2 regions of the Caballeronia sp. LZ065 genome follow, and region 2 is predicted to be linked to the other one. Evidence: predicted binding sites of a transcription regulator. Region 2 holds the regulator's gene; the other holds the start of a gene.

Region 1 (15,511 bases), 300 kb from region 2:
CAGTGCATTGCATTCGGCGACAACATGAACGACATCGATCTGCTCGAGACCGCAGGGCATCCGTTCATGATGAACAACGCCAATCCTGACCTCATCAAGCGGCTGCCCGATGTGCCGCGCGTCGGCAACAATTTCGAGGCGGGGGTTGCGCATCAATTGCGCAAGCTGTTCGAGATTCGTGACGAACTGGCGCCGCCTGAGCACACGCCGGACTGAACGAAACGCGCAACGCAAAACGGGCGGCTGGTGTGATCCAGCCGCCCGTCGCTCTTGAGTGGTCTCCCGCGAGCGGGTCACGCGTACTTAGCCGCGATGTCCCCAGTTGTTGCCATAGCCGCGATGATCCCAGCCGGTGCGATTCCAATGGCCCCGGTCGCGGCCGTCGTGCCAGCGCGGCGCTTCATGACGGTAGTACGGCGCACGGTAGGCCGGCGCAGCCGGGCGAACATAAACGGGAGCCGGTGCCACATAAGCGGGCCCGCCGAGCGACACGCCGATGTGCAGGTCGCTGTGAGCCTGAGCTGCGCCGACTGCACCCATGGCAAGACCGGCGACGACGAGCATGTGAGTGACGATGCGCTTCATTGTGTTTCTCCTTGAAGGCGACGTGTATGTCGCATGAGTCCAATGTACGGGCGCAGCGTCTTACACGCTTCGACGACTTGTTACCGTATGCAAGGGCCAGTAAGGAGAAAAAGAAACGCGGAGATTCGGAGCGCACGCGTGTGAGTCCCGTCAGATGGGCCTCACACGCATGCGGTCCGCAGATGGAACTCAACGGCGCGACGAATCATAAGCATGCTTCGTAATTCAGCATTACATTTATCGCGCCGGTTTAATCGTTCGACGTCAACAGGCGCATCAATACGCTCGGCAAACAACTCGGCACACAGCCCGTCATTCGGCCTCGCGGGCGGTCTCGGCGAGCGGAAACCCTATCGTGCTCGCGCCGCTGTGTACCTCGAGAGGATCTTGCCGGGATGCCTGACGCGTAAGCGAGGGATAGACCAGGCCGGCGATGATTGCGCCCACGATCGGCGCAATCCAGAACAGCCACAACTGATCCAGCGCCCAGCCGCCGACGAAGAGTGCCTGGCTCGTCGAGCGTGCGGGATTGACTGAGGTATTGGTCACCGGAATCGAGGCCAGGTGGATGAGCGTCAGGCAGAGGCCAATGGCGAGCGGCGCGAAGCCTTTCGGCGCCCGTTCGTCGGTGGCGCCGAGGATCACGAAGACGAAGAAGAAGGTCATGGCGATCTCGCAGATCAGCGCGGCGACCATCGTGAAGTGTCCCGGCGAGTGCTCGCCGAAGCCGTTGGCGGCAAAGCCGCTCAACGTGAAATCGAAACTCGGGTTGCCGATCGCGATCAGGTAGAGAACCCACGCCCCCAATGTCGCGCCAATCACCTGCGCAACGATATATGGCACGAGGTCGCGCACGGGAAAACGCCCCGCCGTTGCCAGGCCGATGCTCACCGCTGGATTCAGATGGCAGCCGGACACATGGCCGATGGCATAAGCCATGGTCAGCACGGTGAGACCGAATGCCAGTGCGACACCCGCGAATCCGATGCCGAGCTCGGGGAAGGCGGCGGCAAGCACGGCGCTTCCACAGCCGCCCAGGATGAGCCAGAACGTGCCGAAGATTTCGGCCCCGAGACGTTTCGATAAATTCATGTTTCCGCCTTCGTGAAATGTGAATTGCCGCTGTTTCGAAAAGAGCACTTAATGAGCGCGTCGAGCGCAGTTTAAGCGCGCTTTCTTTTGCAAATTGTCAAAATTGATCGGTTATTCGGCGTATTCACGACGTCATGAAGAATTTTAGGATTGTTCGTGCGTAACGCTCTCAGCAAACACCAGACGAAAAAAAAGCCGCCCCAAAGGGCGGCTCTTGCTGCGGTCATCGAAGACCGCCTGGATGGGAAGGCTGCTTAGCCGACGGCAACCTGGCGCAGCACCGGGCGCTTGGCGGCCTGGAGCATGGCGGTATAGCTGTCGACGTAATTCTGCGCCATCGTCTGCGCGCTGAAGCGGCGTTCGAACTGCGCGCGAATCTCGGTGCGCGAGAGTTCGTCAAGACGCTGCAACGCACCCACGGCACCCTGCACGTCCTCGCAGATGAAGCCGGTCACGCCATGATCGATCACCTCGGGCACCGAACCGCGATTGAACGCGATCACCGGCGTGCCGCAGGCCATCGATTCGATCATCACCAGACCGAACGGCTCGTTCCAGTCGATCGGGAACAGCAGGGCCTTTGCGCCCGACAGGAAATCCGGCTTTTGCGCCTCGTTGATCTCGCCGATGAACTCGACGTCCGCATGCGACAGCAGCGGCTCGATCGTGGTCTTGAAATACTCCTGGTCGACCTTGTCCACCTTGGCGGCAATCTTCAGCGGCAGGCCGCTTTGCGCCGCGATCTTGATGGCCAGATCGGCACGCTTTTCCGGGCAGATGCGGCCGAGGAAAGCCAGGTACTCCGGCTTCTTGTGCTGCTGCGGCGTCAGCAGTTCGTTCGGCAGGCCGTGATACACGGTGTTCAGCCAGTTGGCCTGCGGCAGCGGTCCGCGCTGGTTGTCGGAGATCGAAATCACGTTCGCCTTCGTGAACGTGTTGAAGATCGGTTGCAGCTCCGGCAGGTCGAGACGGCCATGCAGCGTCGTCACGAACGGCGTATCCAGCTGCGTGAACAGCGGGAACGGCATGTAGTCAAGGTGGAAATGCAGTACGTCGAACTCGTGCGCACGGCGGCGGACGGTTTCGAGCAGCAGCATATGCGGCGCGAGGGCGTCGCGGATCGTCGGATCCAGACGCAGGGCGCGCGGCCATGCGGCTTCCAGAGTCGCCTTGGTTTGCGAATCGCCGCTGGCGAACAAGGTGACGTCGTGACCCAGATCGACGAGTGCGTCGGTCAGGTAGGACACCACCCGCTCAGTGCCGCCGTAGAACTTCGGGGGTACTGCTTCGTGCAACGGTGCAATTTGTGCGATTCGCATAACGTGACTCTCCTGTTTCGGGCGGAGCGGGCGCTTTCGCGTCAGGCTCAGGACCCATGCCGGTTAAGGCGTCATTTAAGGCATCGCAGTCACGCTCCGGTCGAGCGCTCAACACATGCCATTTCGGGCGGGCCGCGCAGGTAAGACGCCGCCCGAGATCGGCCCGGAGATGAAGATTACATCGCGACCGGGTTATCCCTTACTGCTCATTATCAGGATCGAGAGCGGCATTTCACGTCATTTTTCAATCGCTTATCGTTGTTACAGCACGAAACAAACGCTGTTACGAAGTCAGAAATTGCAGTGTTGTCAGCAATGTAGACGAATCACACATCTGGAAAATGACCGCGCGGCAGTGTGTAGCACGTCGCGTTCCCGAACGCTGAACCCGGCTTTCGGGCGCCGCTGGCACAACTTCACACCGAATAAACTCGCCAGATGTCCATTAAGTCAGACGAATAGCTGCCGATATCCGGTTCTTGCATCCACGGGTGCGTCACGGCCCGTTTTCGCGCCGTGTAGGAAGAATTCCTACACAAAACCTCCTTGAAATCCTGCGATGCTTCGGACACGTTCTCCGACAGCGGCGCCTTCGAGCATCGGCGACAATCGTCTGGCACAAGAGAACACGTGCGGGGCCGGTTTCGCCGCGACTGTTGCGAACCGAGCAAACGTTACCCCGCCGGCCTGACCAGCCACGTAACGATTCGGGGAAAAAGATGACGAACAGCGCTACGAGTACGCTCGTGGAAATCCGCGAGGTGAATCTGTCGTATGTGCTTCTCGCCCAGCGTCTTCTGCAGGAAGACCGCGTCTCGGCGATGTACCGGCTCGGCCTGTCCGAGCAAGTGGCACAGGTGCTGTCCTCGCTTACGCTCGCGCAGGCCGTGAAGGTGGCATCGTCGAGCCATCTGCTGTGCCGTTTCCGCTTCGACGATCACACCATTCTTTCGTCGCTGGCCGACAAGGACAAGAGCGCGGCGCTCACGCAGGCGCACGCGGCGATCCTGCTGGCCGACAGTCCTGTCGCGCAGATCGGCTGACGCACGAAGCGAACGGCCGATGGCAACCCGAAGCGTAGTGGCGGAAGTCCGCGAGATCACGCTCGCGATCGAACTCATCGAGCTCGGCGCGCGCCTGCAACTGCTCGAAGCCGAGACGAGCCTGTCGCGCGACCGGCTCATCAAGCTCTACAAGGAGCTGAAGGGCGCGTCGCCGCCGAAGGGCATGCTGCCGTTCTCGACCGACTGGTTCATGACCTGGCAGCCGAACATCCATTCGTCGCTGTTCCACGGCATCTACCGTTTCATCGATGAACACGGTGGCGCCGACGGCGCGCAGAGTACGATCCAGGCGATCGTGAAGAGTTACCGGCTTTATCTCGAACACGCCGCCCTGTATGGCGACGAACCCGTGCTCTCGCTCACGCGCGCGTGGACCCTGGTGCGTTATTTCGAATCCGGCATGCTCCAGACCAACGCGTGCACCCGCTGCGGCGGACGCTTCGTCGCGCATGCATACGAACTGCGCGCGGGCTATGTCTGCGGCCTGTGCCAGCCGCCGTCGCGCGCCGGCAAGACGCGCAAGATCCAGGCAGCGGCCGCTGCTGCGGAACCCGCGCGGAGTCTTGCGGCCTGACGCCGCACCCGGCCCGCGCCCGTTCTGCGGCGTGGGTTTCAACGTTTGCCGGCTGCCCTGACGCGCCATCAAAGTTTTCCAGTCGAGTGCCGTAAACCACCTAACGGCGGTCTTACCGCATCAAAAACGTGAGGACTCGACTGTGCTGATTTTTGTTGGAGCGCTCGTGACATTGCTGTCCGTGTTCGGCGGCTATGCCATCGAAGGCGGACACCTCGGCGCGCTGATGCAGCCGGTCGAGATCCTGATGATCGTGGGCGCGGGCGTCGGCGCGTTCATCCTCGGCAACAACGTCAAGACCATCAAGGCGACGATCCAGGTCCTTCCGACGCTCTTCAAGGGCGCGAAGTACAACAAGGGCATGTATATGGAGCTGATGGGCCTGCTCTACGTGCTGCTCGCGAAGGCCCGCAAGGAAGGCACGCTCGCGCTCGAGGGCGACATCGAGGATCCGTCCAAGAGCCCGGTCTTCAGCCAGTATCCGCAGATTCTCGCGGATCACCACATCGTCGAATTCCTGACCGACTACCTGCGTCTGATGGTCAGCGGCAACATGAATGCGTTCGAGATCGAAAGCCTCATGGATGAGGAAATCGAAACGCATCACGTCGAGGGCGAAGCGCCCGCGCACGCGCTGACCAAGGTCGGCGACGCGATGCCGGCGTTCGGCATCGTCGCGGCGGTGATGGGCGTCGTGCACACGATGGCCTCGGCCGATCAGCCGCCCGCCATCCTCGGCGAGATGATCGCGCAGGCGCTGGTCGGTACCTTCCTCGGCATTCTCCTTTCCTACGGTTTCATCGGGCCGCTCGCCAACGTGGCCGAGCAGCGCGTGGCCGAGCAGACCAAGATGTTCCAGTGCATCAAGGTCACGATCCTCGCGAGCCTGAACGGCTACGCGCCCGCCATCGCGGTGGAGTTCGGCCGCAAGGTGCTGTTCTCGACCGAACGTCCGTCGTTCTCCGAACTCGAGGAACACGTGCGCCGGGTCAAGGCGAAGTGATGCGACGCTTCGCGCACGATCCATCGGTCAGGACTCAGCCATGAGCAACGACAGCGAACGTCCCATTTTCATCAAGCGCGTCGTTGGCAAGAGTGCCAAGGGTCATCACGGCGGCGCCTGGAAACTCGCTTACGCGGACTTCATGACCGCGATGATGGCGTTCTTCCTGCTCATGTGGCTGCTTTCCTCGACCTCGCCCGTGCAGCGCCGCGGCATCGCCGAATACTTCAACATGCCGCTCAAGGCGGCGATGGTCGGCGGCAAGACCGTCGGCATGGACGACAGCATCCTGATGGGCGGCGGCCGCGATATCTCCAGCGAAGAGCCGGGCGCCGCGCGCCGCTCGGACGGCAGCACGCGGCTGGCGCAGCGCGCGTCGTCCACGACCGACGAGGAACTGCTGAAGGCCGCGCAAGGCGAACTCGAACGCCGCGAGCAGGCGCGTCTGCACGATCTTCAGGTCAAGCTGATGGCCGCCATCGAAGCCAATCCGACCTTGCGCCAGTTCAAGCAGCAGATCCGCATCGAAGCGACGCAGCAGGGCTTGCGCATTGAAATTGTCGATACGCAGAAGCGCCCGATGTTCGCGCTCTCCAGCAACGCCGTGCAGCCCTACATGCGCGACATCCTGCGCGAGATCGGCCGGACGCTGAACGACGTGCCGAACCGCATCGTCGTGCAGGGCCATACCGACGCCGTGAAATACGCGGGCGGCGAGAAGGGCTACAGCAACTGGGAACTGTCGGCGGACCGCGCGAACGCATCGCGTCGCGAGCTGGTCGCGGGCGGGATGGACGAAATCAAGGTGATGCGCGTGCTCGGTCTCGCATCCACGCAGAATCTGAACAAGAAGGATCCGTTCGATCCGGAGAACCGGCGCATCAGCGTCATCGTGCTCAATCACAAGACGGAACTGGCGATGCTGCGCGACGACGGCGGCGCGGGCGCGACGCTCGACAACGGCGCGGACGCGAACGGCGCGCCGGCGACGCTCGGGCAGTTAATTCCGGGCATCAGGGCGAAGAGCGCGGCGCATTGAGCGCATTGGCCCGCGAAACAGCAGCCCTCGAAAAATCAGCCTCAAGACCGGACCCGTTTCGACCGTCATCACGGCAACGGCAAGAGACAAACATGATCAAGAACATTCTGGCAATCGATGACTCGGCCGCGATGCGGCAAATCATCTCGGCGACGCTGGCGGTAGCCGGCTACGAAGTGACGGTCGCGTCCGACGGCGACGAAGGGCTGGAATGGGCGCTCGCCGAGCGCTTCGATCTCGTCCTGACCGACCATCACATGCCGGGCAAGAGCGGGCTCGATCTCATCATGGCTTTGCGCGCGAACCACGCGTACCGTGCGACGCCAATCCTGGTGCTCACGACCGAAGACGGCGAACCGTTCAAGAACGCGGCGCGCAGCGCGGGCGCGACGGGCTGGATCGAGAAGCCGCTCGATCCGGACTTGCTGACCGAACTGGTCGCGGCGCTTTCGGAAGACGCGCAGCACTGAAAACGTCGCAAAAAACGGCATAGAAATGCGCGCAGCACGGCGCCGATTGAACAGCATTCCAGCGGTGACTCAAGCATGACACTCGACATTACCCAGTTCTATCAGACGTTCTTTGACGAAGCCGATGAACTGCTCGCGCAGATGGAGCAACTGCTGCTCGTTCTCGACATCGCGAATCCGGATCCCGAAGACCTCGCGGCGATTTTCCGCGCGGCGCACTCCATCAAGGGCGGCGCGGCGACCTTCGGCTTCACCGCGCTCACCGAAACCACGCACATTCTCGAATCGCTGCTGGACCGCGCGCGCAACAACGAGCTGGTCCTGCGCCGCGACATGATCGACACCTTCCTGGCGACCAAGGACGTGCTCTCCGACCAGCTCGCTGCCTATCGCGCGAGTGAGGAGCCCGATGCCGCCGCGGCGGCCGCGATCTGCGCGAAGCTCGAACGCCTGAAGACCGAGAGCGCGGAAGCCAACGTAGCGCCGGTAGCGGCGCACATCGAACCGCCCGCGCTGCCGGGCGTCGGGCACAACGAGGCCGCGGCGCCGCTCGCGCCGGCATACGACGGCCCGAACGCACCGCCCGCGCACGTGCTCGCGCAGGCCATGGACATTCTCGAAGACAACGGCAACTGGGACGGCGCGTTCGAACTCGCCGACAGCAGCAACGCCGTCACGCATGCAGGAACCGTCGCTGAAGCGACGCCGGGACACACCGGCGCGCCGCGCGCGGAAGTTGGACCCCACCTGAAAATTACGCTACGGGGGGTGGGCGAGAAGGACCTGACGACTCTGATCGAGGAGTTGGGAAATCTGGGAAGCATCGTCGGGGAACAGAAGGCGGAAGCCGAGTACGTCGTATGGCTCGACTCGGACGTTCCCGCCGACGACATCGTCGCCGTGTGCTGCTTCGTGATCGATGAAACACAGATCACGATCGGCCGGGGCGACGGCGCGGCGCAAGCCATCGAGGCGCAGCCGGCAGCGGCGGCGCCAGAAGCGATGCAACCCACGCTACAGGAAGAGCAGAAGCAATCGCAGGCGGAACCGTCGCCTGCATCCGTGGCCGCTCACGAAGCAGTACAACAAGAAGCGGCGACGGCGGCGGGGCAGCCCGCCGCCCAGCCGTCCAGGGCCGCAACGGGCGACGCCGAGAAAAAGGCTCGGCCGCAAGCCGCCGCATCGGCGGAAGGCAGCTCGATTCGCGTCGGTGTGGAGAAGGTCGATCAGCTCATCAACCTGGTGGGCGAACTCGTGATTACGCAGGCCATGCTTGCGGAAACCACCAGCACGTTCGATCCCGCCTTGCACGACCGTCTGTTCAACGGCATGGCGCAGCTCGAGCGCAACGCGCGCGACCTGCAAGAGGCCGTCATGTCCATCCGCATGATGCCGATGGATTACGTATTCAGCCGCTTCCCGCGCCTCGTGCGCGACATCGCCGGCAAGCTCGGCAAGGAAGTGGAACTCGTCACGTTCGGTCAGGCGACCGAACTCGACAAGAGCCTGATCGAACGCATCATCGATCCGCTCACGCACCTCGTGCGCAACTCGCTCGACCATGGCATCGAAACCATGGAAGCGCGCCGTGCGGCGGGCAAGTCCGCGACCGGCCAGCTCGTGCTGTCGGCGGCGCATCACGGCGGCAACATCGTGATCGAAGTGAGCGACGACGGCGCCGGCCTGCGCCGCGACAAGATTCTCGCGAAGGCGCAGAAGCAGGGCATGCAGGTGTCCGAGTCGATAAGCGACGAAGAAGTCTGGCAACTCATCTTCATGCCGGGCTTCTCGACTGCAGAACAAGTGACGGACATCTCCGGGCGCGGTGTCGGCATGGATGTGGTCAAGCGCAACATCCAGTCGATGGGCGGTCACGTCGAGATCAGCTCGCGCCAGGGCGCGGGCACGACGACGAAGATCGTGCTGCCGCTCACGCTCGCGATCCTCGACGGCATGTCGGTCAAGGTCGGCAACGAGATCTTCATCCTGCCGCTCAACTTCGTGATGGAGTCGCTGCAACCGGTGGCCGAGGACATCTACACGGTCGCCAACGGCGAGCGCGTGGTGCGCGTGCGCGGCGAATACCTGCCGCTGGTCGCGCTGCACAGTGTCTTCGATGTCGAAGGCGCGCGCACCGAACCGACCCAGGGCATCGTCACCATCATGCAGACGGAAGGGCGCCGCTTCGCGATGCTCATCGACGAACTCGTCGGTCAGCAGCAGGTGGTGGTCAAGAACCTCGAAACGAATTACCGCAAGGTGCACGGCATTTCCGCGGCGACCATCCTCGGCGACGGCAGCGTTGCGCTGATCGTCGACGTGGCCGCGCTCAATCGCGAGTCGCGCGTCCAGCACGCCGCGCACGCACATTAACACTACCCGACCAGACGAAAGACACAGGGAGCTCTCGTGGCAGACATTCAATCGATCAACGCAGCGCCGTCGAGCGTTACGCGCCGCGACGCGCAACAGGCCGAAGCCGCCGGACAGGAATTCCTCGTCTTCACGCTCGGCGCCGAGGAATACGGCATCGACATTCTCAAGGTGCAGGAGATCCGCGGCTACGACAACGTCACGCGCATCGCCAACGCGCCCGCGTTCATCAAGGGCGTGATCAACCTGCGCGGCATCATCGTGCCGATCGTCGACATGCGCATCAAGTTCAATCTCGGCCGGGTCGACTACGACAACCAGACTGTCGTGATCATCCTGAACGTCGCGCATCGCGTGGTGGGCATGGTGGTGGACGGCGTGTCCGACGTGCTCACGCTCTCGCCCGAACAGGTGATGCCCGCGCCGGAATTCGGCGGCACGCTGGCCACCGAATACCTGACGGGCCTCGGCACCGTCGAGGGCCGCATGCTCATCCTGATGGATATCGAGAAGCTCATGACGAGCCGCGAGATGGCATTGATCGACGCCGTCGGCGCATGAAACGAACTTAGCCAAGCAGGAACGAAGCCATGCTGAAAAAGTTGTCGATCCGTACGACGCTCACGCTCGTCGGTCTCCTGTTCGCCGGCTGCGCGGCGGTGATCGGCGCGCTCGCGCTCACCGGTCTCAACGCCGCAAGCTCGGCGCTTACGTCGCTCGCGCAAGAGGACATGACCGCAATGCGCGCGCTGTCCGAAACCTCGTCGTATCTGCTGCGCTCGCGCATCACGCTCGACCGCGTGCGTTCGCTCGCGGAAGCGGGCAACGATGCGGAAGCGCAGAAGGCGATCGAACGCGGCCAGTATCTGCTCGGCAAAAGCAATGAGAACTGGAAGCTCTATCTCGACACGTCGAAGCCGACGCTGCCGAAGGACATTCTCGACGCGCTCGTCACGCAGCACGACGCGCTGCTCAAGACGGGCGTGGAGCCGGAGTTCGCCGCGATCCGCGCGAAGGACATGGCCGCGTATCACGCAATCGCCGATACGAAGATCAGCCCGATGTTCGTCGCCTTCGACCAAGCTGTGACGACGGCCGTCGCCGCGCAACAGGATCACGCCGAGAACGCGCGTGCGAGCACGGCGTCGCATGTCGCCGCGCTCAACGTGATGATCGGCGCGGTGCTCGCGCTGGCGGTGCTGATGCTGATCGGTACGCGCCTGGCGCTGGCGAGCCTGATCGTCAAGCCGATCAACGAGGCCGTCGAGCATTTCGACCGCATCTCGAACGGCGATCTCATGCACACCGCGCACAGCGACCAGGGCAATGAGATCGGCCGTCTGTTCGCAGGCATCGAACGCATGCGCGGCAACCTGACCACGATGGTGGGCGCGGTGCATCGCGGCGCGGAATCGATTGACGTCGGCGCGCACGAGATCGCAAGCGGCAACACGGATCTCTCGCAACGCACGGAAGAGCAGGCGGCATCGCTGCAGGAAACGGCGTCGAGCATGGAGCAGCTCACCAGCACGGTGAAGCAGAACGCCGACAACGCCCGCCAGGCGAGCCAGCTGGCCGTGAATGCATCGGACATCGCGTCGCGCGGCGGCGAAGTGGTCGAGCAGGTGGTCGATACGATGCACGCCATTGCGTCGAGTTCGAGCAAGGTCGTCGACATCATTGGGGTGATCGAGGGCATTGCGTTCCAGACCAACATTCTCGCGCTGAACGCGGCCGTGGAAGCGGCGCGCGCCGGCGAGGAAGGCCGCGGCTTCGCGGTGGTGGCGGGCGAAGTGCGTTCGCTCGCGCAGCGCAGCGCGGCGGCGGCAAAGGAAATCAAGGCGCTGATCGGCGATTCGTCTGCGAAGGTCGACAGCGGCACGGAACTCGTGGCGCGTGCCGGCGCGACGATGGGCGAGATCGTGCAGGCCGTGCGCCGCGTGACCGACATCATGGGCGAGATCAGCGCGGCGTCGGAAGAGCAGTCCGACGGCATCGAGCAGGTCAACCGCGCCGTCACGCAGATGGACAGCGTGACCCAGCAGAACGCCGCGCTCGTCGAGCAGGCGGCGGCCGCCGCTGCGTCGCTCGAAGAGCAGACGCGACAGTTGAAGGGCGTCGTCGCGCAATGGCGCGTCGAGGGCGCCGCGCCCGTGCGCAGCAGCGCCACGACGGCCGCCGCGCGGCTCACGCCGGCTGCGCGCATCGAGCCGACGCCGGCCCGGGCCGCTGTCGTGAAAAGCGCGTTCAAGCCGTCGAAGCCCGTTCAGTCCGCGAAAGTTGTGGCAGAGCCTAACGTCGCGACGGATGCGGCCGTTATCAAGGAAGTTGCAAAGGTAGCCGTGAAGAAAGCGACCGCTCCCGCGCCGCGTGCAAGCGCGCCGGCAGCGATGCCCGCGCCGCGCGTCAAGGCGACGACCGCCGACGACGGCGACTGGGAAACCTTCTAAGCCTTCATTCAATCAAGTGCGAAACGGAACGACCATGCAGGCAGCGCGCGATACCCTCGACGAGCAGCGTTTCTTCGGAACGCAAGGACGTCGCGCGGGCTCACGGTCTTCGCACGCCACGCAGGTTGCGAGCGCGACGGACACGCCACATCAGGCATCGGCAGCGATGCCGGGGAAGCATCAAACATCATGACGGCCACGCGCAACGCGCGTCTCGACATGCCCGCCCCGGTGCGCGGTGAAGTCGAGCGCGATTTCGAATTCACGGCGGCGGACTTCGCCCGCATCCGCGAGCTGATTCACCGGCGCGCGGGCATCTCGCTCTCGGACCACAAGCGCGACATGGCTTACAGCCGTCTGGCGCGCCGTCTGCGGGCCTGCGGCATCGACACGTTCAAGCATTATCTCGACCGTCTCGAAACCCACGAGGACAACGCCGAGTGGGAAGCATTCGTCAATGCGTTGACCACGAATCTCACCGCGTTCTTCCGCGAGTCGCATCATTTTCCGATCCTGTCGGAGTTCGTCAAGCGCCGCTCGCAGCCGTTCTCGGTGTGGTGCTCAGCGGCGTCCACCGGCGAGGAACCGTATTCGATCGCGATGACGCTGGTCGAAGCGCTCGGCGAACACGCTGCGCGCCAGTGCACGGTGTTCGCAAGCGACATCGACAGCCAGGTGCTGGCCAAGGCAGATGCGGGCGTGTATTCGCTGGACCAGGTCAAGACAATGCCCGTCGAGCGCCTGAAGCGCTTTTTCCTGAAGGGCACGGGTTCGCATGCGGGCCTGGTGAAGGTGCGTCCTGAACTGCGCGCGATGGTGAACTTCGGCCGCGTGAACCTGACCGATGCGCGCTACGACGTGAAAGGCCCGTTCGACGTCATCTTCTGCCGCAACGTGATGATCTACTTCGACAAGCCGACGCAGGGTCAGGTGTTGTCGCGCTTCGAGCCCCTGATGAAGCCGGGTGCGCTGCTGTTCGCGGGGCATTCGGAGAACTTCACCTATGTGTCGCAGGCCTTCAGGCTGCGCGGCCAGACCGTGTACGAACTGGCGCGCGATGCCAAACCGGGCGCCGCGCCGAAGACTGCACGCGCACTGACGGGAGAGGCAGCATGAGCGGACTGCCGATCGCGTCGAATCTCTATTACGACAATCACTTCAAAAAGCCGGGCGTCAAGCTGCTGCCGAACGAGTTCTACATGACGAGCGAGGACATGGTCCTCGTTACCGTGCTCGGCTCGTGCGTGGCGGCGTGCATCAACGACCGCACGGCGGGCATCGGCGGCATGAATCACTTCATGCTGCCTGACGACGGTTCCGACGCTTCGCATGCCTCGTCCGATTCGATGCGCTACGGCGCTTACGCCATGGAAGTGCTGATCAACGAACTCATCAAGCGCGGCGGCCGGCGCGAGCGCTTCGAGGCGAAAGTGTTCGGCGGCGGCGCGGTGCTCGCGGGCATGACCACGATCAACATCGGCGACCGCAACTCGGAATTCGTGCGCCGCTACCTCGCGCTCGAAAAGATCCGCATCGTGGCGGAAGACCTGCAGGGTATGCATCCGCGCAAGGTCGCGTTCATGCCGCGTTCGGGTCAGGTCATGGTCAAGAAACTGAAGACACAGCACGATCCCGTGGTGGTCGAGCGCGAGCAGGCGCTGGTGCAGCGCACGCCGGAAGAGCGCGCCGAACGGCTCGCCAAGGCGCGTGCGCGCGTCGAATTGTTCCAGTCGAACGGCAGCGCCGCCAAACCGCGCGTCGAACTCTTCACGAACTCGGCAAGCACGCTCGCCAAACCGCGCGTGGAACTGTTCGGCAACGCGGCCCGCAGCGTGCGCGGCGCGAACACGCAGGAGGAAGCATGAGCCTGAATCACGCGCTCCCTGCGAAACCATCCGCTGCACCGAAGATCAAGGTGCTGTGCGTCGATGACTCCGCGCTCGTGCGCAGCCTGATGACCGAGATCATCAATTCGCAACCCGACATGCAGGTGTGCGCGACCGCGCCGGACCCGCTCGTCGCGCGCGAACTCATCAAGCTGCATAACCCGGACGTGCTGACGCTCGACGTGGAAATGCCGCGCATGGACGGTCTCGATTTCCTCGAAAAGCTGATGCGCCTGCGGCCGATGCCGGTCGTGATGGTGTCGTCGCTGACGGAGCGCGGCAACGAAATCACGCTGCGCGCGCTCGAACTTGGCGCGGTCGACTTCGTCACGAAGCCGAAGGTCGGCATTCGCGACGGCATGCTCGACTATGCCGAGAAGCTCGCCGACAAGATCCGCGCCGCGTCGCGCGCACGCGTCAGGCAGCACGCACATCCGGCGAGCGCGCCGGCCCAGGCGAGCCCGCACAAGCCGGCGCCGCATTTCAACAATCCGCTGGTCTCGACGGAAAAGCTCGTGATCGTCGGCGCCTCGACGGGCGGCACCGAGGCGATTCGCGAAGTGCTGACGCCGCTGCCGCCCGACGCGCCCGCGGTCATGATCGCGCAGCACATGCCGCCAGGTTTCACGAAGTCGTTCGCGCAGCGGCTGAACGGCCTGTGCCGCATCACCGTGAAGGAAGCGGAGCACGGCGAGCGTGTATTGCCGGGTCATGCGTACATCGCGCCGGGTCACGCGCACCTCGTGCTTGCGCGCAGCGGCGCCAACTATGTCGCGCATCTGTCGGATGCGCCGCCGGTGAACCGGCACCGGCCGTCGGTCGACGTGCTGTTCCATTCGGCGGCGCAGCACGCGGGCAAGAACGCGATCGGCGTGATCCTGACCGGCATGGGCCGCGACGGCGCGGCCGGTCTGCTCGAGATGCAGCAGGCAGGCGCCTACACACTGGCGCAGGACGAAGCGAGTTGCGTGGTGTTCGGCATGCCGCGCGAAGCAATTGCAATGGGTGGCGCGAGTGAAATCGCGCCGCTGACGGAAATGAGCCGCCGCGTCATGGCGCGGCTCGCCTCGATGGGCGAACGCGTGCAGCGCGTCTGATTTGTCTGGATTGAGCGGCGCAGCCGCATTGAGAACACACGGGAGTAATGATGGACAAGAACATGAAGATCCTCGTCGTCGACGATTTTCCGACGATGCGCCGTATCGTGCGCAACCTGCTCAAGGAGCTGGGTTACGGGAACGTCGATGAAGCCGAAGACGGCGCGGCCGGTCTTGCGCGTTTGCGCGGCGGCGGCTTCGACTTCGTGATCACCGACTGGAACATGCCGAACCTCGACGGCCTGGCGATGCTGCAGCAGATCCGCGCGGACGCGGCGCTCTCGCATCTGCCGGTGCTCATGGTCACGGCCGAGTCGAAGAAAGAGAACATCATCGCGGCGGCGCAGGCGGGCGCGAATGGTTATGTGGTGAAGCCTTTCACCGCCGCGACGCTCGACGAGAAGCTGACCAAGATTCTCGAGAAGATGGCCAAAGCGGGGAGCTGATCGTGAACGATCTGACCACTGAACTGGCCGCCGCGGTCGCCTCCGCGGCCGAAGCCGAGGGCGACGCGTCGAGCGACCGCATTCTCGCGCGCATCGGCCAGCTGACGCGCACA
Region 2 (15,511 bases):
TTCCACCTGGAATCGTCAGCGGGTGTAGCTTTTTGTCGCAATCGCCCGTCTCAGGCGGGGTCCGGCGATGTCAAGACTGAACTTATACACATTTCGTTCGCTGCGGCGCGCCATCAGACCTATGGCCTGAAACAGCTGATTCGGTATCTCTATATGTGCTTTAAGTCCATGAATGATAAGAGTTTTAGGCTGCTTCGCCCGAAATGTGGGCCAGCGCACATAAGGGTTTCGTGACGGGCATTGCGGCGTGACCGCCAGCACTTCTCAACAAAGTTATCCACAAGGCTGTGGAAAGCATCGGAAATCCAAAACTAATCTGCGGTTTACCAACGATTCTGATGTTTTACTTTAACTTCAGCCGGGCAATCCACGCGCCTGTTCCACGCCCACACGGCCGGAGCTGTGGATAATGGCCGGCCTCTTCGTGCGCGTCGCCGTGGATCAGCCGATGCCGGTGCTGTTCGACTATCGGTATGCGCTGGCCGACGCGCCAATGGCAGGAGCGCTGGTGCTGGTGCCGTTCGGCCGGCGCGAAGTGGTGGGACTGATCTGCGAGGTCGCCTCCACCACCGATGTTCCCGCAGGGAAGCTGCGCAACGTCAGCGCGATCTGCGAATCTTGTCCGCCGCTGTCCGAGTCATGGATCGCACTCACCAGGTTTGCCGCGGACTACTATCAGCGCGGTCTTGGGGAGGTCGCGCTGCCGGCGCTGCCGCAGGCGCTGCGCGATGCGTCGAGGTGGAATCGCCTGTTCGCCGTCGAAGCGCGTTACCGCTTGCTGGCCGATGGACGCGCCGCCTTGCCCGATGCCTTGCCCGCCCGCGCCAGTGCATTGCGACGTCTGGCGCAAACGCTCGCCGACCAGCCTTTCCTGGGCCTGAGCGATGCCCGCGCGCTGCACCCCAAGGCGGGCGCGACGCTGGAAGACTGGCTGGCCCACGGCTGGATCGAGCAGGTTGACGAGCGCGCCCCGGAGTCGCCGATTCACGTCGCGCCGACCGGCAACGCCTCCCTTCCGGTGCTGACCGACGAACAACGCACCGCTGTCGATGCCATTTCGGCCGCACAAGGCTTCGCCCCGTTCTTGCTGCACGGCGTGACGGGAAGCGGCAAAACCGAGGTGTATCTGCAGGCGCTGGCACGGTTATTCGCCGCGCGCCCCGACGCGCAGGCGCTCGTCCTGGTCCCTGAAATCAACCTGACGCCGCAGTTCGAGGCCGCGTTCCGCACGCGCTTCGCGGGCCTCGCAGAAGGGGCCATCGTCACGATGCACAGCGGCCTCGCTGAAGGCGAGCGCGCGCGCAACTGGCTGGCCGCCCACATGGGGCACGCGCGCATCGTGCTCGGCACGCGCCTCGCCATCCTGGCATCGATGCCGCACCTCGCGATGATCGTCGTCGACGAGGAGCACGACCCCGCTTACAAGCAGCAGGAAGGCTTGCGCTATTCCGCGCGCGATCTCGCCATCTATCGCGCCAAGCAGCTCGATATCGCCGTAGTGCTGGGCTCCGCGACGCCGTCGCTCGAAACCTGGTGGCAGACGGAGCAGGGCCGCTACACGCGTCTGACGCTGACACGGCGGGCCGTCGCCGAGGCGGTGCTGCCGGGCGTCAGGCTCATTGATCTGGAAGAGGAGCGGCGCCGCGGCCGCGCGTCCGTCGATGGACTGTCGGGGCCCTTGATCGCCGCGTTGAAGACGCGTGTCGAGCGGGGCGAACAGAGTCTCGTGTTCCTGAACCGGCGAGGCTATGCGCCGATCCTGTCATGCGACGCGTGCGGCTGGGTCGCGGGCTGCCCGCGGTGCAGCGCCTATGCCGTGCTCCACAAGCCGGAGCGGGCGCTGCGCTGTCACCACTGCGGATGGGAGTCGCGCATTCCGAAGTCGTGTCCGGATTGCGGCAACATCGACATCGCGCCGATGGGCCGCGGTACGCAGCGCGTCGAGGAGACGCTCGCGAGCGTGATGCCGGGCGCGCGCGTCCTGCGCATCGATGCCGACAGCACGCGCCGCAAGGGCAGCGCGCAGGCGCTGTTCTCCGATGTCCATGCCGGGGAAGTCGACATTCTGGTGGGCACGCAGATGATCGCGAAGGGGCACGACTTCCGGCGAGTGACGCTCGTCGGCGTGCTCAATGCCGACCTTGCGCTGTTTTCACACGACTTCCGCGCCAGCGAACGCCTCTTCGCCCAACTGACGCAGGTGAGCGGCCGGGCGGGGCGCGCCGGTCTGCCCGGCGAAGTGATGATCCAGACGCGCTATCCGCGCCATGCGCTCTACCAGGCGTTGACGCGCCAGGACTACGCGGGATTCGCCAACTCAACGCTGGCTGAACGGCGTGACGCGCACCTTCCGCCATTCGTCTACCAGGCGATGCTGCGTGCCGAGGGACGCACGCTCGAAGCCGCGCTGGCCTTTCTGGAGCAGGCGGCCGCCGGATTCGCGCCGCTGCCGGGCGCCGAGCGCGTGACGGTGTACGACGCCGTGCCGCTGACCATCGTGAAAGTGTTCAACGTGCATCGCGCGCAATTGCTGCTTGAAAGCAATTCACGTGCGGCGCTGCAAACCGCGCTGCATGCCTGGCAGCCCGTGCTGCGTTCGCTGAAGGGTGTGCTGCGCTGGAATGTGGAAGTCGATCCACAGGACGTCTGATGCTGGCGTGAAAGCGGCTGGCGACGTCAGGCCGCCGTGAAAGGTTCAGGACTTCGCGCGGGAAACGCCGCTGCGGGCGCGTCGGCCTTCGTCCGGGGCGTCGTCGGACCGGTGCACGTGCGGTGATGCACCCCGCACGAACAGCACGACACAGACTGCGAACATCACCCAAACGCTGGTTACCACCATCCAAGTGCTCATGCTCGAAACTCTCCCCGAGGTCGCGGATCGTTGACCGCGAAATACCGCGCCGTGGGCGGCGCATTGTGTTTATATCGGCGCGGCCGGGCGCATTGCTTAGGGTTTGTCCCAAAATTTAATTGCTTCAGGGAAAGTACTAAGCCAAGGTCGTTACCACATGTCTCGAGTGACCGACGCAAGCCATTGATCCATAAGGGTTATTCTAGGGTGCAACCCATTTTGAAAATCGGTTGCACCTTTTATATCAGCGGAGTACGATTCGCCCACTTTTTAGTCTTTCGCCGGTTACGCACCACCGGCAAACGAAGGAAACATGGCGAGCACAACCTTAGGCGTCAAAGTCGATGATCTGCTGCGTTCCCGGCTGAAGGATGCCGCGACGCGTCTCGAGCGCACCCCTCACTGGCTGATCAAGCAGGCGATCTTTGCTTACCTCGAACGCATCGAGCACGGCCAGTTGCCGCCCGAGTTGTCGGGTGCGAACGGCGGCTCCGAACTGGCCGACACCGCGCCTGTCGATAGCGACGAGGACGGCGCGCCGCATCCCTTCCTCGACTTTGCCCAGAACGTGCAGCCGCAATCGGTGCTGCGCGCGGCGATCACCGCCGCGTACCGCCGCCCCGAACCGGAGTGCGTGCCGTTCCTGATCGGTCAGGCGCGCCTCCCGGCGAACGTCTCCGCCGATACCGAAAAACTCGCGACCAGGCTCGTCGAAGCGCTGCGCGCGAAGAGCTCGGGCGGTGGCGTCGAAGGCTTGATCCACGAGTTTTCGTTGTCGAGCCAGGAAGGCGTCGCGCTGATGTGCCTCGCGGAAGCGCTGCTGCGCATTCCCGACCGCGCCACGCGCGACGCGCTGATCCGCGACAAGATCAGCAAAGGCGACTGGAAGTCGCACATGGGTCAGGCGCCGTCGCTGTTCGTGAACGCCGCCACATGGGGCCTCATGATCACCGGCAAGCTGGTGACGACCAACAGCGAAACGGGCCTGTCGTCCGCGTTGACGCGCCTCATCGGCCGGGGCGGCGAGCCGCTGATCCGCAAGGGCGTCGACATGGCGATGCGCCTGATGGGCGAGCAGTTCGTCACCGGCGAGACCATTTCCGAGGCGCTGGCGAACAGCCGCAAGTTCGAGGCGCGCGGTTTCCGCTACTCGTACGACATGCTCGGCGAAGCCGCGACGACCGAGGAAGACGCGCTGCGTTACTACGCGTCCTACGAGCAGGCCATCCATGCGATCGGCAAGGCGGCCGGCGGGCGTGGCATCTACGAGGGCCCGGGCATCTCGATCAAGCTTTCCGCGCTGCATCCGCGCTACTCGCGCGCCCAGCAGGAACGCACGATGAACGAGCTGCTGCCGCGCGTGCGTTCGCTGGCGCAACTCGCGCGTCGCTATGACATCGGCCTGAACATCGACGCGGAAGAAGCCGACCGTCTCGAACTCTCGCTGGATCTGCTCGAAGCGCTGTGTTTCGATCCGGAACTCGCGGGCTGGAACGGCATCGGCTTCGTCGTGCAGGGTTATCAGAAGCGCTGTCCGTTCGTGATCGACTATCTGGTCGATCTCGCCCGCCGCAGCCGCCATCGCCTGATGATCCGCCTCGTGAAGGGCGCGTACTGGGATACGGAAATCAAGCGTGCCCAGGTGGACGGCCTCGAAGGCTATCCGGTCTACACGCGCAAGATCTACACGGACATCTCGTATCTCGCGTGCGCGAAGAAGCTGCTGGCCGCGCCCGACGCGGTCTATCCGCAGTTCGCGACGCACAACGCATTCACGCTGTCGGCGATCTATCACCTCGCCGGCCAGAACTACTATCCTGGCCAGTACGAGTTCCAGTGCCTGCACGGCATGGGCGAGCCGCTGTATGAAGAAGTCACCGGCCGCGACAAGCTCAATCGTCCGTGCCGCGTGTATGCGCCGGTCGGCACGCATGAAACGCTGCTCGCGTATCTCGTGCGGCGTCTGCTCGAAAACGGCGCGAACACGTCGTTCGTGAACCGCATCGCCGACGAAACGATTCCGGTGAAGGATCTCGTCCAGGATCCGATCGACGAAGCGCAGAAGCTCGTGCCGCTCGGCGCGCCGCACGCGAAGATTCCGCTGCCGCGCCATCTCTACGGCGACGAGCGTCCCAATTCGATGGGCCTCGATCTGTCGAACGAACATCGGCTGGCGTCGCTGTCGTCGGCGCTGCTGGCGAGCGCGAATCATCCGTGGCGCGCGCAGCCGATGCTCGAAGGCGCAGCGGCCGACGACGCGGCCAACGGCGTCGCCCGCGACGTGCGCAATCCGTCGGATCTGCGCGATCTCGTCGGCACGGTCGTCGAGGCTTTGCCTGAACAGGTGAGCGCGGCCATTGCCAACGCCGTCGCCGCTGCGCCCATCTGGCAGGCGACGCCGGTCGAAGACCGCGCGGACTGCCTGACCCGCGCCGCCGACCTGCTCGAAGCGCAGATGCACACGCTGATGGGCCTCATCATTCGCGAGGCGGGCAAGTCGCTGCCGAACGCGATTGCCGAGATTCGCGAAGCTGTCGATTTTCTGCGTTACTACGCCGCGCAGATCCGTGGCGAGTTCTCGAACGATACGCATCGTCCGCTCGGTCCGGTCGTGTGTATCAGCCCGTGGAACTTCCCGCTCGCGATCTTCATGGGACAGGTCGCCGCCGCGCTCGCGGCCGGCAATCCGGTGCTCGCGAAGCCGGCGGAACAGACGCCGCTGATCGCCGCGCAAGCCGTGCGCATCCTGCGCGAGGCCGGCGTGCCGGCGGGCGCGGTGCAACTGCTGCCGGGCAATGGTGAAACGGTGGGCGCGGCGCTGGTCGCTGATCCGCGCACCCGCGCCGTGATGTTCACCGGCTCGACCGAAGTCGCGCGCCTGATCAACAAGACGCTTTCCGAGCGCCTCGATCCGGACGGCCGCCCGATTCCGCTGATCGCCGAAACCGGCGGCCAGAATGCGATGATCGTCGATTCGTCCGCGCTCGCGGAGCAGGTGGTGGCGGACGTGCTGCAGTCGTCGTTCGATTCGGCCGGCCAGCGCTGTTCGGCGCTGCGCGTGCTGTGCCTGCAGGACGACATCGCCGACCGCACGCTCGAGATGCTCACGGGCGCGATGAACCAGCTGGCGGTGGGCAATCCGGACCGGCTCTCGGCGGACGTCGGCCCGGTCATCGACACGGACGCGAAACGCGGCATCGACGCGCACGTCGTCGCGATGCGCGAGAAAGGCCGCAACGTCGTGCAGCTGCCGATGCCGGATCACTGCGCGCAAGGCACCTTCGTGCCGCCGACGCTGATCGAACTGGAGAACATCGACGAGTTGAAGCGCGAAGTGTTCGGCCCGGTGCTCCATGTGGTTCGCTACCGCCGATCGAACCTTGATAAACTCCTCGACCAAATTCGCGCGACCGGCTATGGCCTGACGCTGGGCATCCATACGCGCATCGACGAAACCATCGCGCATGTCATTTCGCGGGCGCACGTGGGCAACATCTACGTGAACCGCAATGTGATCGGCGCCGTGGTCGGCGTGCAGCCGTTCGGCGGCGAAGGTTTGTCGGGAACAGGTCCGAAGGCGGGTGGCGCGCTGTACTTGCAGCGCCTGCTGGCCAAGCGCCCGGGCGGCTTGCCGAAGTCGCTGGAAAGCGCGCTGACCGTTGATCCTTCCGCGACGAAGGACACGCCGGCCGCGGCGCTCACCGCATTGCGCGACTGGGCGATCGGCGAGCGCGATCCGCACACGGCCGCGCGTTGCGACGGTTATCTGCAGCATGTGATGGCGGGCGCGACAGCGGTGCTGACCGGCCCGACGGGCGAGCGCAACACCTACACGCTCGGCGCGCGCGGCACGGTGCTGTGCGTGGCGGCGACGCAGAGCGGCGCGCGCGCCCAGTTCGCGGCGGTGCTCGCGACCGGCAATCGTGCGTTGTTCAGCGGATCGGCGGGCGAGCAACTGGCGGCGTCGCTGCCGGCGGCGCTCAAGCCGTATGCGCAGGTTCGCCGGGCGGCGGAAGACTTCGACGCCGTGCTGTTCGAAGGCGACAGCGATGAACTGCTGTCGCTCGTGAAGGAAGTCGCGAAGCGTCCGGGACCGATCGTATCGGTGCAGGGCGTGGCTGCGGGAGCGTTCGCCGACGCGGGCCACGACGGCGAAGACTATGCGCTCGAACGTCTGCTGACGGAACGCTCGGTGAGCGTGAACACGGCGGCGGCAGGCGGCAATGCCAATTTGATGACGATCGGCTGAGTTACCCCTCGGACGTTCTGATCAGGAACATTCAAACAAGCGGCAGCAGGCACGGTGATCCCGGCACGCGCTGCCATCCACACTGGAACCAGGAGAAGCTATGAAGCACACGATGACCAAGCTGGCGGCAGCCATGACGCTCGCCGGCCTGTTCGCGGGGACGGCAGCCGCGCAGACGGCGGAAGACGTGAAAGTGGGTTATGCGGGTCCGCTGACGGGCGCGCAGGCGCACTACGGCAAGGACATGCAGAACGGCATCACGCTCGCGGTGGAAGATTTCAACGCGACGAAGCCGGTGATCGGCGGCAAGCCGGTTCGCATCGTTCTGGAATCCGCTGACGACCAGGCCGACCCGCGCACCGGCACGACGGTCGCGCAGCGCCTCGTGGACGATGGCATCAAGGGCATGCTGGGCCACTTCAACTCGGGCACGACGATCCCGGCCTCGCGCATCTATGCGAACGCGGGCATTCCCGAGATCGCCATGGCGACGGCGCCGGAGTACACCACGCAGGGCTTCAAGACGGCGTTCCGCATGATGACCTCGGACACGCAGCAGGGCTCGGTCGCGGGTGAGTTCGCGGTGAAGAACCTGAAGGTCAAGAAGATTGCGATCGTCGATGACCGCACGGCCTACGGCCAGGGTCTCGCCGACCAGTTCGAGAAGGCGGCGAAGGCGGCGGGCGGCACGATCGTCGACCGTGAATTCACGAACGACAAGGCCGTGGACTTCAAGGCGATCCTGACCAAGATCAAGTCGATGAACCCGGACCTCGTGTACTACGGCGGCGCGGATTCGCAAGCCGGCCCGATGGTCAAGCAAATGAAGACGCTCGGCCTGCGCGCGCCGCTGATGGCGGGCGAAATGGTGAAGACCGACACCTTCATCAAGATCTCGGGTGATGCGGCCGACGGCACGGTGGCCTCGCTTGCCGGCCTGCCGATGGACCAAATGCCGGGCGGCGCGGACTACGAAGCGAAGTACAAGAAGCGCTTCAACGAAGACGTGCAGACCTACTCGCCGTACGCCTACGACGGCGCGATGGCGATGTTCACTGCAATGAAGGCGGCCAACTCGACGGATCCGGCCAAGTACCTGCCGTTCCTCGCGAAGACCGACATGCAGGGCGTGACGGCGAAGCACCTGCAATACGACTCGAAGGGCGATCTGAAGAACGGCGGCATCACGCTGTACAAGGTCGTCGGCGGCAAGTGGACGACGCTGCAGAGCGTGGGCGGGAAGTAAGCGCGCCAGCTTTTGCGGTTGATGTTTTGAGTGAAAGCCCCGTGATTCAGGTCACGGGGCTTTTTCTTTTTCGGGACCGCGCTTGTTGCCTGTCACCATCGCCCCGATGAGATTCTCCCGCGTCCATACACTCATCAGCACGGCCGCAAGAACATGCACGCAGACGCACACTTCCACCGCGACCGCGAGCCAGCTGTGAAGCTCCTGCGGCCAGTCTTCGCCCCAGAAGGCATCGAGCCGCATGATCCAGCCGGATAGCGCCAGCGCGAGAATCAGGCACCACAGCGTGAGCGCCATCAACGCGCCGAGCGGATTGTGCGAGAGATGGTGCATCGGCTGACCGGCGGCCAGCGAACGCAGATACTCGACGAGATGCATACACGTAGGCCACCACGCGGAAAAGCGCGCGTGCCGCGAGCCGATGAAGCCCCACACGATGCGCGCGGCGACCAGCCCCGCCGCGCCATACCCGAGCAGCCTATGAATGGAATCGGTCGGACCGAACAGGTTCCAGAGGACGATGCCCGCGACGGCCCAGTGCGTGAGCCGTACCCAGATGTCCCAGACTTTCGTGGGCCAGGTCACGGGCGGAGACATGACGCTTATTCCACTTCCGACTTCACGACCGCGAGCGTCTTCGTGTCGTAATAGATCTCGACCTTCTTGCCGTTCTTGTCGTGACCGTAGATCTCATAGCAGTTGCCATCGACCTTGAACTTGCGGATCTTGTAGCCTTCGGCCTCGAGCTTCGCCTTCGCGTCGGACTCCTTCATCCACTCGCTTTTCGGATGCGCCGTGCAATCCGCCTTCGCGAAGGCCGCACCCGACAATCCCATTGCCAACGACAACGCCAGAATCTTCAGCATGACTTACTCCCGGTGGTTTCGGACCGGCTACTCTAGCGCCACCGGAAGCGCGCCGCAAGCAGACTGAAAGTTTGTCCGCTAACGCTTGCCTTGCTGGCGAATGTGTTCGAGCGTCGCGCCGGGGGTGCTCTGTTCCGCCGGAACGCGGATTTCGATCACGGCAGGCAGGCCGGAACGTTGCGCGCGCTCGAACGCGGGCATGAACTGGCTGGTCGTTTCGACGAGTTCGCCATGCGCGCCGAAGGCCCGCGCGTAGGCGGCGAAGTCGGGGTTGGTCAGTCCCGTTCCGTGCACGCGGTTCGGATAGTGCCGTTCCTGATGCATGCGGATCGTTCCGTACTGGCCGTTGTTCACGACGATGAAAATCACCGGCAATGCATATTGCATGGCCGTGGCCAGCTCGTGGCTCGACATCATGAAGCAGCCGTCGCCCGCGAAGGCGATCACCGTGCGCTCCGGATACAGCGACTTCGCGGCGATCGCGGCCGGCACGCCGTAGCCCATCGCGCCGCTGGTGGGCGCGACCTGCGAGCGAAACTGCCGATACGAATAATGCCGATGCAGCCACGTCGCATAGTTGCCGGCGCCGTTGGTGAGAATGGCGTCGGCGGGAAGGGTGTGTGCGAGCTGGCGCATGATCTCGCCGAGCTGAACATCGCCGAGCATCGGGCGCGGCTCGCGCCAGTCGAGATACGCGGCATGTGCCGCTTCCGCCTCGCCGGCCCACGCGATGGAACGCGGCGGCGGCAGTGCGGCGAGCATCGCCGCGATTTCCGGCATGCCCGAGACGATCGGCAAATCCGCGTGGTAGACGCGCCCGAGTTCCTCCGCACCCTGATGAACGTGAATCAGCGTCTGTTTCGGCTTCGGGATGTCGAGCAGCGCATAACCGCCCGTCGTCGATTCGCCCATGCGCGGGCCGAGCACGAAGAGCACGTCGGCGTCACGCACGCGCGCGGCAAGCGCCGGGTTGATGCCGAGACCGACATCGCCGGCGTAGTTCGGATGCTCGTTCGACAGCGTGTCCTGATAACGAAATGCGCAGCCCACCGGCAACTGCCATTGCTCGACGAAGCGCGCGAAGTCCTGCGTGGCGTCTTCCGTCCAGCCGCTGCCGCCCGCGATCACGAACGGCTTCCGCGCGTTGCCGAGCAACTCGCGCAGGCGCTCCATCTGGGCCGGCGCGGGCGCGGCCGCCACGCGCTGGTAGCGCGGCAACGGCGGGATGGCGGCAAGCGTCTCGGTCAGCATGTCTTCCGGCAACGCGAGCACGACCGGCCCGGGACGCCCGGCCGTCGCGACGTGAAACGCGTGACTCAGATATTCCGGCACGCGGCGCGGGTCGTCGATCTGCGCGACCCACTTCGCCATCTGCCCGAACATGCGCCGGTAGTCGATCTCCTGGAAGGCCTCGCGGTCCATGTGATCGCGCGCGCATTGGCCGATGAGCAGCAGCATCGGCGTCGAATCCTGAAACGCGGTGTGTACGCCGATCGACGCATGCGTGGCGCCCGGCCCGCGCGTGACGATCGCCACGCCCGGACGTCCGGTCAACTTGCCGACCGCCTCAGCCATGTTCGCCGCGCCGGCCTCGTGGCGGCAGACGATGGTCTGGATCTGCGCGGTTTCGTCGTGCAGCGCATCGAGCACCGCGAGGAAGCTTTCGCCGGGCACGCAGAACACGCGCTCGACGCCGTGATGGACGAGCGCATCGACGACGAGACGGGCGCCGGTCGTCTGGCTTTCGGGCGAAGCGGGAGAAGCGGGCGAAGCAGCGGAAGCGGCGGACGTCATGCGATGAAGTCTCCTTGAAGGGTCCGGAAACGCCTCGGCGCGATGCCGGAGAGGAGCCGGACGATGAGCGACGTGCCCTCCAGCTTACGCGTTCGGGCGCGGCTTCGGCCACGCGCCGTCCGGGAATATTTGCCGGCGGCGGGCGTGCAGTCTTCTTGGCCCCGAGGCGTCCATCAGCCGAAATACCCCTTTTTCCCACCCTTTATCCAGCGATGGGCCCAAGGGGAACTTCGCAATAATGGCTTCACTGAAAAGCGGGACCGGCAAGCAGGCAGACCGGTTCGCTCGCAACGATCGCCGTATCACACCTCATCGGGGGCAAGTTTGAACATTCGTAAATTCATCGGCGCGAACAGCCGTGACGCACTGCGCCAGGTTCGTGAAACGCTCGGTCCCGATGCCGTGGTGTTGTCGAATCGCACGCTGGACGACGGTTCGGTCGAAATCGTCGGGGTGGCGGACAGCGATATCGCTTCGATCTCGCCCGCCGCGAAGGAACAGGCGGTGCGTTCGGGCGGCGCGTCGCGCGCGGCGCTGGCCGCGGCGGCAGCAGCGATTCCGGTGAAGCAGCAGGCAGCCACGAACCCCTACGTGAGCGGCGACGTGTTTTCCTCCGTGTTCGGCGCGAATGCCGACGACGAAGACGACTACGCGTCCCCCGCCGACGACAGGTCCCGTACGATGGCCGACACCAACCCGTGGCTGGTCGAACACGCGAAGCGCCTGGCTCAACAGGCGTCGCTGCCGTCGAATCGCCCGCTCACGCCGTCGGCAGCGATTGCGCGTGGCATGGGCGTGCCGGTGACGACGCTGTCGCAGGCGCCGGTCGAGTCGGACGAAACGGAAGTTGCCAAGTACGCATTGCGCCAGCAGCAATCGGCGCGAGCCGAAGCGACGCAGCCGGTCAAGCAGCCCGCCACGCAGCAGAAGATCGAAACCCCCGACTGGGCGCGCGAAGCCGCGCAGGTCGCTGCCCGCCGCGCCGCGCACAAGATCAACACGAGCGCGCCGCACGCCGAGACGCCGGCGCCGAGCGCCGCGCCTGCCACGCCGGAAAGCGTCTTCGAAGGCCTGCCCGCGAATGCGGCGGCGGTCGTGACGGAAGCGATCCGGGCGCGCATGCAGCAGGTCGTCAACGACACGGTGATGAACGAACTCTCGTCGATGCGCGAGATGATGGAAGAGCACTTCGCCGGCCTGATGTGGAGCGAACGCCAGCGCCGCAACCCGACGGGCGGCGCGCTGACCAAGCGCCTGTTCTCGGCCGGTTTCTCGGCGCAGCTCGTGCGCATGGTGATGGACAACATGCCGGAGATGGAGAGTGTGGAAGGCGCGCTCGAATGGGTGCAGCAAGTCCTCGAAAGCAACATTCCGGTGATGGACAGTGAAGACGCGCTGATGGAGCGCGGCGGCGTGTTCGCGCTGATGGGCCCGACGGGCGTCGGCAAGACGACCACCACGGCGAAGCTCGCGGCGCGCTGCGTGATGCGCTTCGGCGCGAGCAAGGTTGCGCTGCTCACGACCGACAGCTACCGGATCGGCGCGCACGAGCAACTGCGCATCTTCGGCAAGATTCTGGGCGTGTCGGTGCATGCGGTGAAGGACGCCGCCGACCTGCAACTGGCGCTGTCCGAACTTCGCAACAAACACATCGTGCTGATCGACACGATCGGCATGAGCCAGCGCGACCGCATGGTTTCCGACCAGATCGCGATGCTGTGCGGTGCGGGTCATCCGGTGCAGCGCATCCTGCTGCTCAACGCGACCAGCCACGGCGACACGCTGAACGAAGTCGTGCAGGCCTACAAGAGCGCGCCGGACCAGCCGCCGCTCGCGGGCTGCATCCTGACGAAGCTCGATGAAGCCACCAATCTCGGCGGCGTGCTCGACACGGTGATCCGCTACAAGCTGCCGGTGCATTACGTCTCGACCGGACAGAAGGTGCCGGAGAACCTGTACGTCGCGACCAAGCGTTTTCTCATCAAGAGCGCGTTCTGCATTCCGCGCGACGGCTCGCCGTTCGTGCCGAACGACGAAGAAGTGCCCGCGCTGCTCTCCGCGCTGTCCGCGCGTGCCTCGACCGACATGCATGGGGTGCACTTTGGATAAGTTCGTGCTCGACCAGGCAGAAGGTCTGCGACGGCTCCTCACGCGAGCCGGCTCGCGGGTGGTGGCGGTCGTGGGCGGCCCGGCGGGAATCGGCTGTACGTCGACGGTGTTGAACCTCGGCGCGGCGCTGTCGGTGCATGGCAAGGACGTGCTCGTGATCGACGAGCACCGCAATTCGGCTTCGGCCAGCCGGCTCGCCGGCATCGAGGATGCAGCCGCGGCCGCCGCGGTGATGGCGGGCCGCAGCACGCTCGCGGAAGCTGCCGGGCGCACGCCGTTCGGTTTCTCGCTGCTTGCGGCGCCGCGTGACGAACGCATCAGCCACGACGCCGCGCAATGCCGCGCGTTGCTGGACGGTCCGGCGGACATCGTGCTGATCGACGCGCAATTGGACCGGTATGGCGCGCTCTCGTCGCTCGCGGCGCAGGCGCATGACTTTCTCGTAGTGACGCGGGTGGCCGCGTCGGCGATCACCGAGGCGTATGCGTGCATGAAGCGTCTGCACTACGCCCATGCGATCGGCCAGTTCCGCGTGCTGATCAATCACGTGCAGAACCCGGCCGATGCGGCGGTCGCGTTCGACAACCTGTCGGGCGTCGCAAGCCGGTATCTGGCTGTGTCGCTGGTGCAGGCGGGATATGTGTCCGAGGATGCGCGCGTCGCTCGGGCAAAGGAACTCTCACGCTGCGCAGTCGAAGCGTTCCCGGCTACAGCCGCGGCACGCGACTACCGCGCGATTGCAGCAGAGCTCCTCCACTGGCCGATGCGCCCCGCGCCGTATGCGCGTGCGGTGAACGGCCAGGCGGACGCGCGAATTCCGGTTGGCGACTCTGAGCAGGGCGGGCGGGAGACGGCGCATCGTGCGGCCGCGCTTCACGAACTGGCCATGAGCAGTACGGCGTCGATGTGATCAAGATAGGTGACCAAGATGTATAACGCCCAAGGCAAACTCTCACAGTCCGAAACGCTGACGAAATATGCACCGCTCGTTCGCCGGCTGGGGCTTCAGCTCGTCGCCAAGATGCCGGCGAGCGTCGATCTCGACGATCTCATCCAGGCCGGCATGATCGGCTTGTTGGATGCGGCTGGCCGCTACAAGGAAGATCAGGGCGCGCAGTTCGAAACGTATGCAAGCCAGCGGATCCGCGGCGCAATGCTCGACGAGCTGCGCGCCAACGACTGGCTGCCGCGCAGCATGCGCAAGACGTCGCGCGAGGTGGAATCGGCGGTGCACAAGGTCGAGCAGAATCTCGGCCGGTCCGCCAGCGAAACGGAAATCGCCGAGCACATGAAGATGCCGCTCGACGAATACCAGTCGATGCTGCAGGACCTGCACGGCGCGCAGCTGATCTATTACGAAGACTTTGACCGTTCCGCCGATGACGAGCCGTTCCTCGACCGCTACTGCGTCGACCGTTCGGATCCGCTGTCCGCGCTGATGGACGACAGCCTGCGCGGCGCGCTGATCGAAGCCATCGAACGGCTGCCGGAACGCGAAAAGCTGCTGATGAGCCTGTACTACGAGCGCGGCCTGAACCTGCGCGAGATCGGCGCGGTGATGGAAGTGAGCGAGTCGCGCGTGTGCCAGCTGCACAGCCAGGCGGTGGCGCGTCTGCGCACGAAGCTGCGCGAGCAGGCCTGGACCGGCGCCGAGGCTTGACGCTTGACGCTTGAACTGTGATGCATGACACGGATGGCCCGCAGCGATGCGGGTCATTTTTTTAGCCGGTTTCGAAGTCGTGGGTTTCGGCGAACACGGTCTTGCCGGCGCCCAGACTCTTCGCGCGATACATCGCACGGTCGGCGGCGCGCAGCACGGTATTCATGTCGGACTGGCGCACGATCGTCGCGCCGGACAACAGGCAGGCGCCGATGCTTGCCGACACCGAAACCTTCCGTTCCTGCACCGACGTGATCGCGGCTAGCGCAGAGTGAATGCTGTCGGCCACGGCGAGCACCGCCGACCGGTCGCGCATCTGATGGGCGAGCACCACGAATTCGTCGCCGCCGAGCCGGGCGATGGTGTCAGTCCGGCGCAGGCGGGTCTCGAGCTGTTGAGCGAAAGATTGCAGCAGCACATCGCCGACCGCGTGCCCGTAGGTGTCGTTCACTTCCTTGAAACCGTCCAGGTCGATCAGCAGCAGGGCCGTGGCGTCATCGCCGTCGTGGCCGGCGGGTGGCGCGGTCATCGCCCGGTTGACGATCTTCTCCAGCGCATAGCGATTCGACAAGCCCGTGAGCGGATCGGTGGACGCTTGGCGCGCGAGATCCAGATTGAGCTTGCCAAGCCGGTCGACTAGCACGCTCAGATACACCGATGCCCCCAGCACGCTCAGTCCCAGACCGATCGCGACCGGCAGGTTGGCATGCCACCACGGTTGTACGAGGCCGAGCGC

Evidence for each region. Region 2 encodes FliA, which starts transcription of late flagellar genes. Its sites were predicted from a motif close to CTAAAGTTTNNNNNNNNNNNGCCGNTA; they were not measured.
Region 1: motA (flagellar motor stator protein MotA) is a predicted target of FliA. The motif match lies at 4,703-4,729, and genes of this name have one in related genera.

Annotation. Positions count from the first base shown of each region.
Region 1 covers NZ_JARUXV010000001.1:459,344-474,854, forward strand. The annotation lists gene QCE63_RS02145 (Cof-type HAD-IIB family hydrolase) at 1-216, shown strand, start outside; gene QCE63_RS02150 (hypothetical protein) at 304-585, opposite strand; gene aqpZ (aquaporin Z) at 898-1,677, opposite strand; gene QCE63_RS02160 (glycosyltransferase family 4 protein) at 1,932-2,996, opposite strand; gene flhD (flagellar transcriptional regulator FlhD) at 3,716-4,039, shown strand; gene flhC (flagellar transcriptional regulator FlhC) at 4,059-4,634, shown strand; gene motA (flagellar motor stator protein MotA) at 4,777-5,637, shown strand; gene motB (flagellar motor protein MotB) at 5,678-6,676, shown strand; gene QCE63_RS02185 (response regulator) at 6,769-7,146, shown strand; gene cheA (chemotaxis protein CheA) at 7,222-9,519, shown strand; gene cheW (chemotaxis protein CheW) at 9,556-10,080, shown strand; gene QCE63_RS02200 (methyl-accepting chemotaxis protein) at 10,110-11,969, shown strand; gene QCE63_RS02205 (CheR family methyltransferase) at 12,159-13,085, shown strand; gene cheD (chemoreceptor glutamine deamidase CheD) at 13,082-13,834, shown strand; gene QCE63_RS02215 (chemotaxis response regulator protein-glutamate methylesterase) at 13,831-14,952, shown strand; gene cheY (chemotaxis response regulator CheY) at 15,003-15,398, shown strand; gene cheZ (protein phosphatase CheZ) at 15,422-15,511, shown strand, end outside.
Region 2 covers NZ_JARUXV010000001.1:155,932-171,442, reverse strand. The annotation lists gene QCE63_RS00820 (primosomal protein N') at 410-2,650, shown strand; gene putA (trifunctional transcriptional regulator/proline dehydrogenase/L-glutamate gamma-semialdehyde dehydrogenase) at 3,165-7,100, shown strand; gene QCE63_RS00810 (branched-chain amino acid ABC transporter substrate-binding protein) at 7,201-8,346, shown strand; gene QCE63_RS00805 (cytochrome b/b6 domain-containing protein) at 8,398-8,943, opposite strand; gene QCE63_RS00800 (PepSY domain-containing protein) at 8,949-9,212, opposite strand; gene QCE63_RS00795 (thiamine pyrophosphate-binding protein) at 9,291-11,006, opposite strand; gene flhF (flagellar biosynthesis protein FlhF) at 11,331-13,115, shown strand; gene QCE63_RS00785 (MinD/ParA family protein) at 13,108-14,025, shown strand; gene QCE63_RS00780 (RNA polymerase sigma factor FliA) at 14,044-14,775, shown strand; gene QCE63_RS00775 (GGDEF domain-containing protein) at 14,837-15,511, opposite strand, start outside.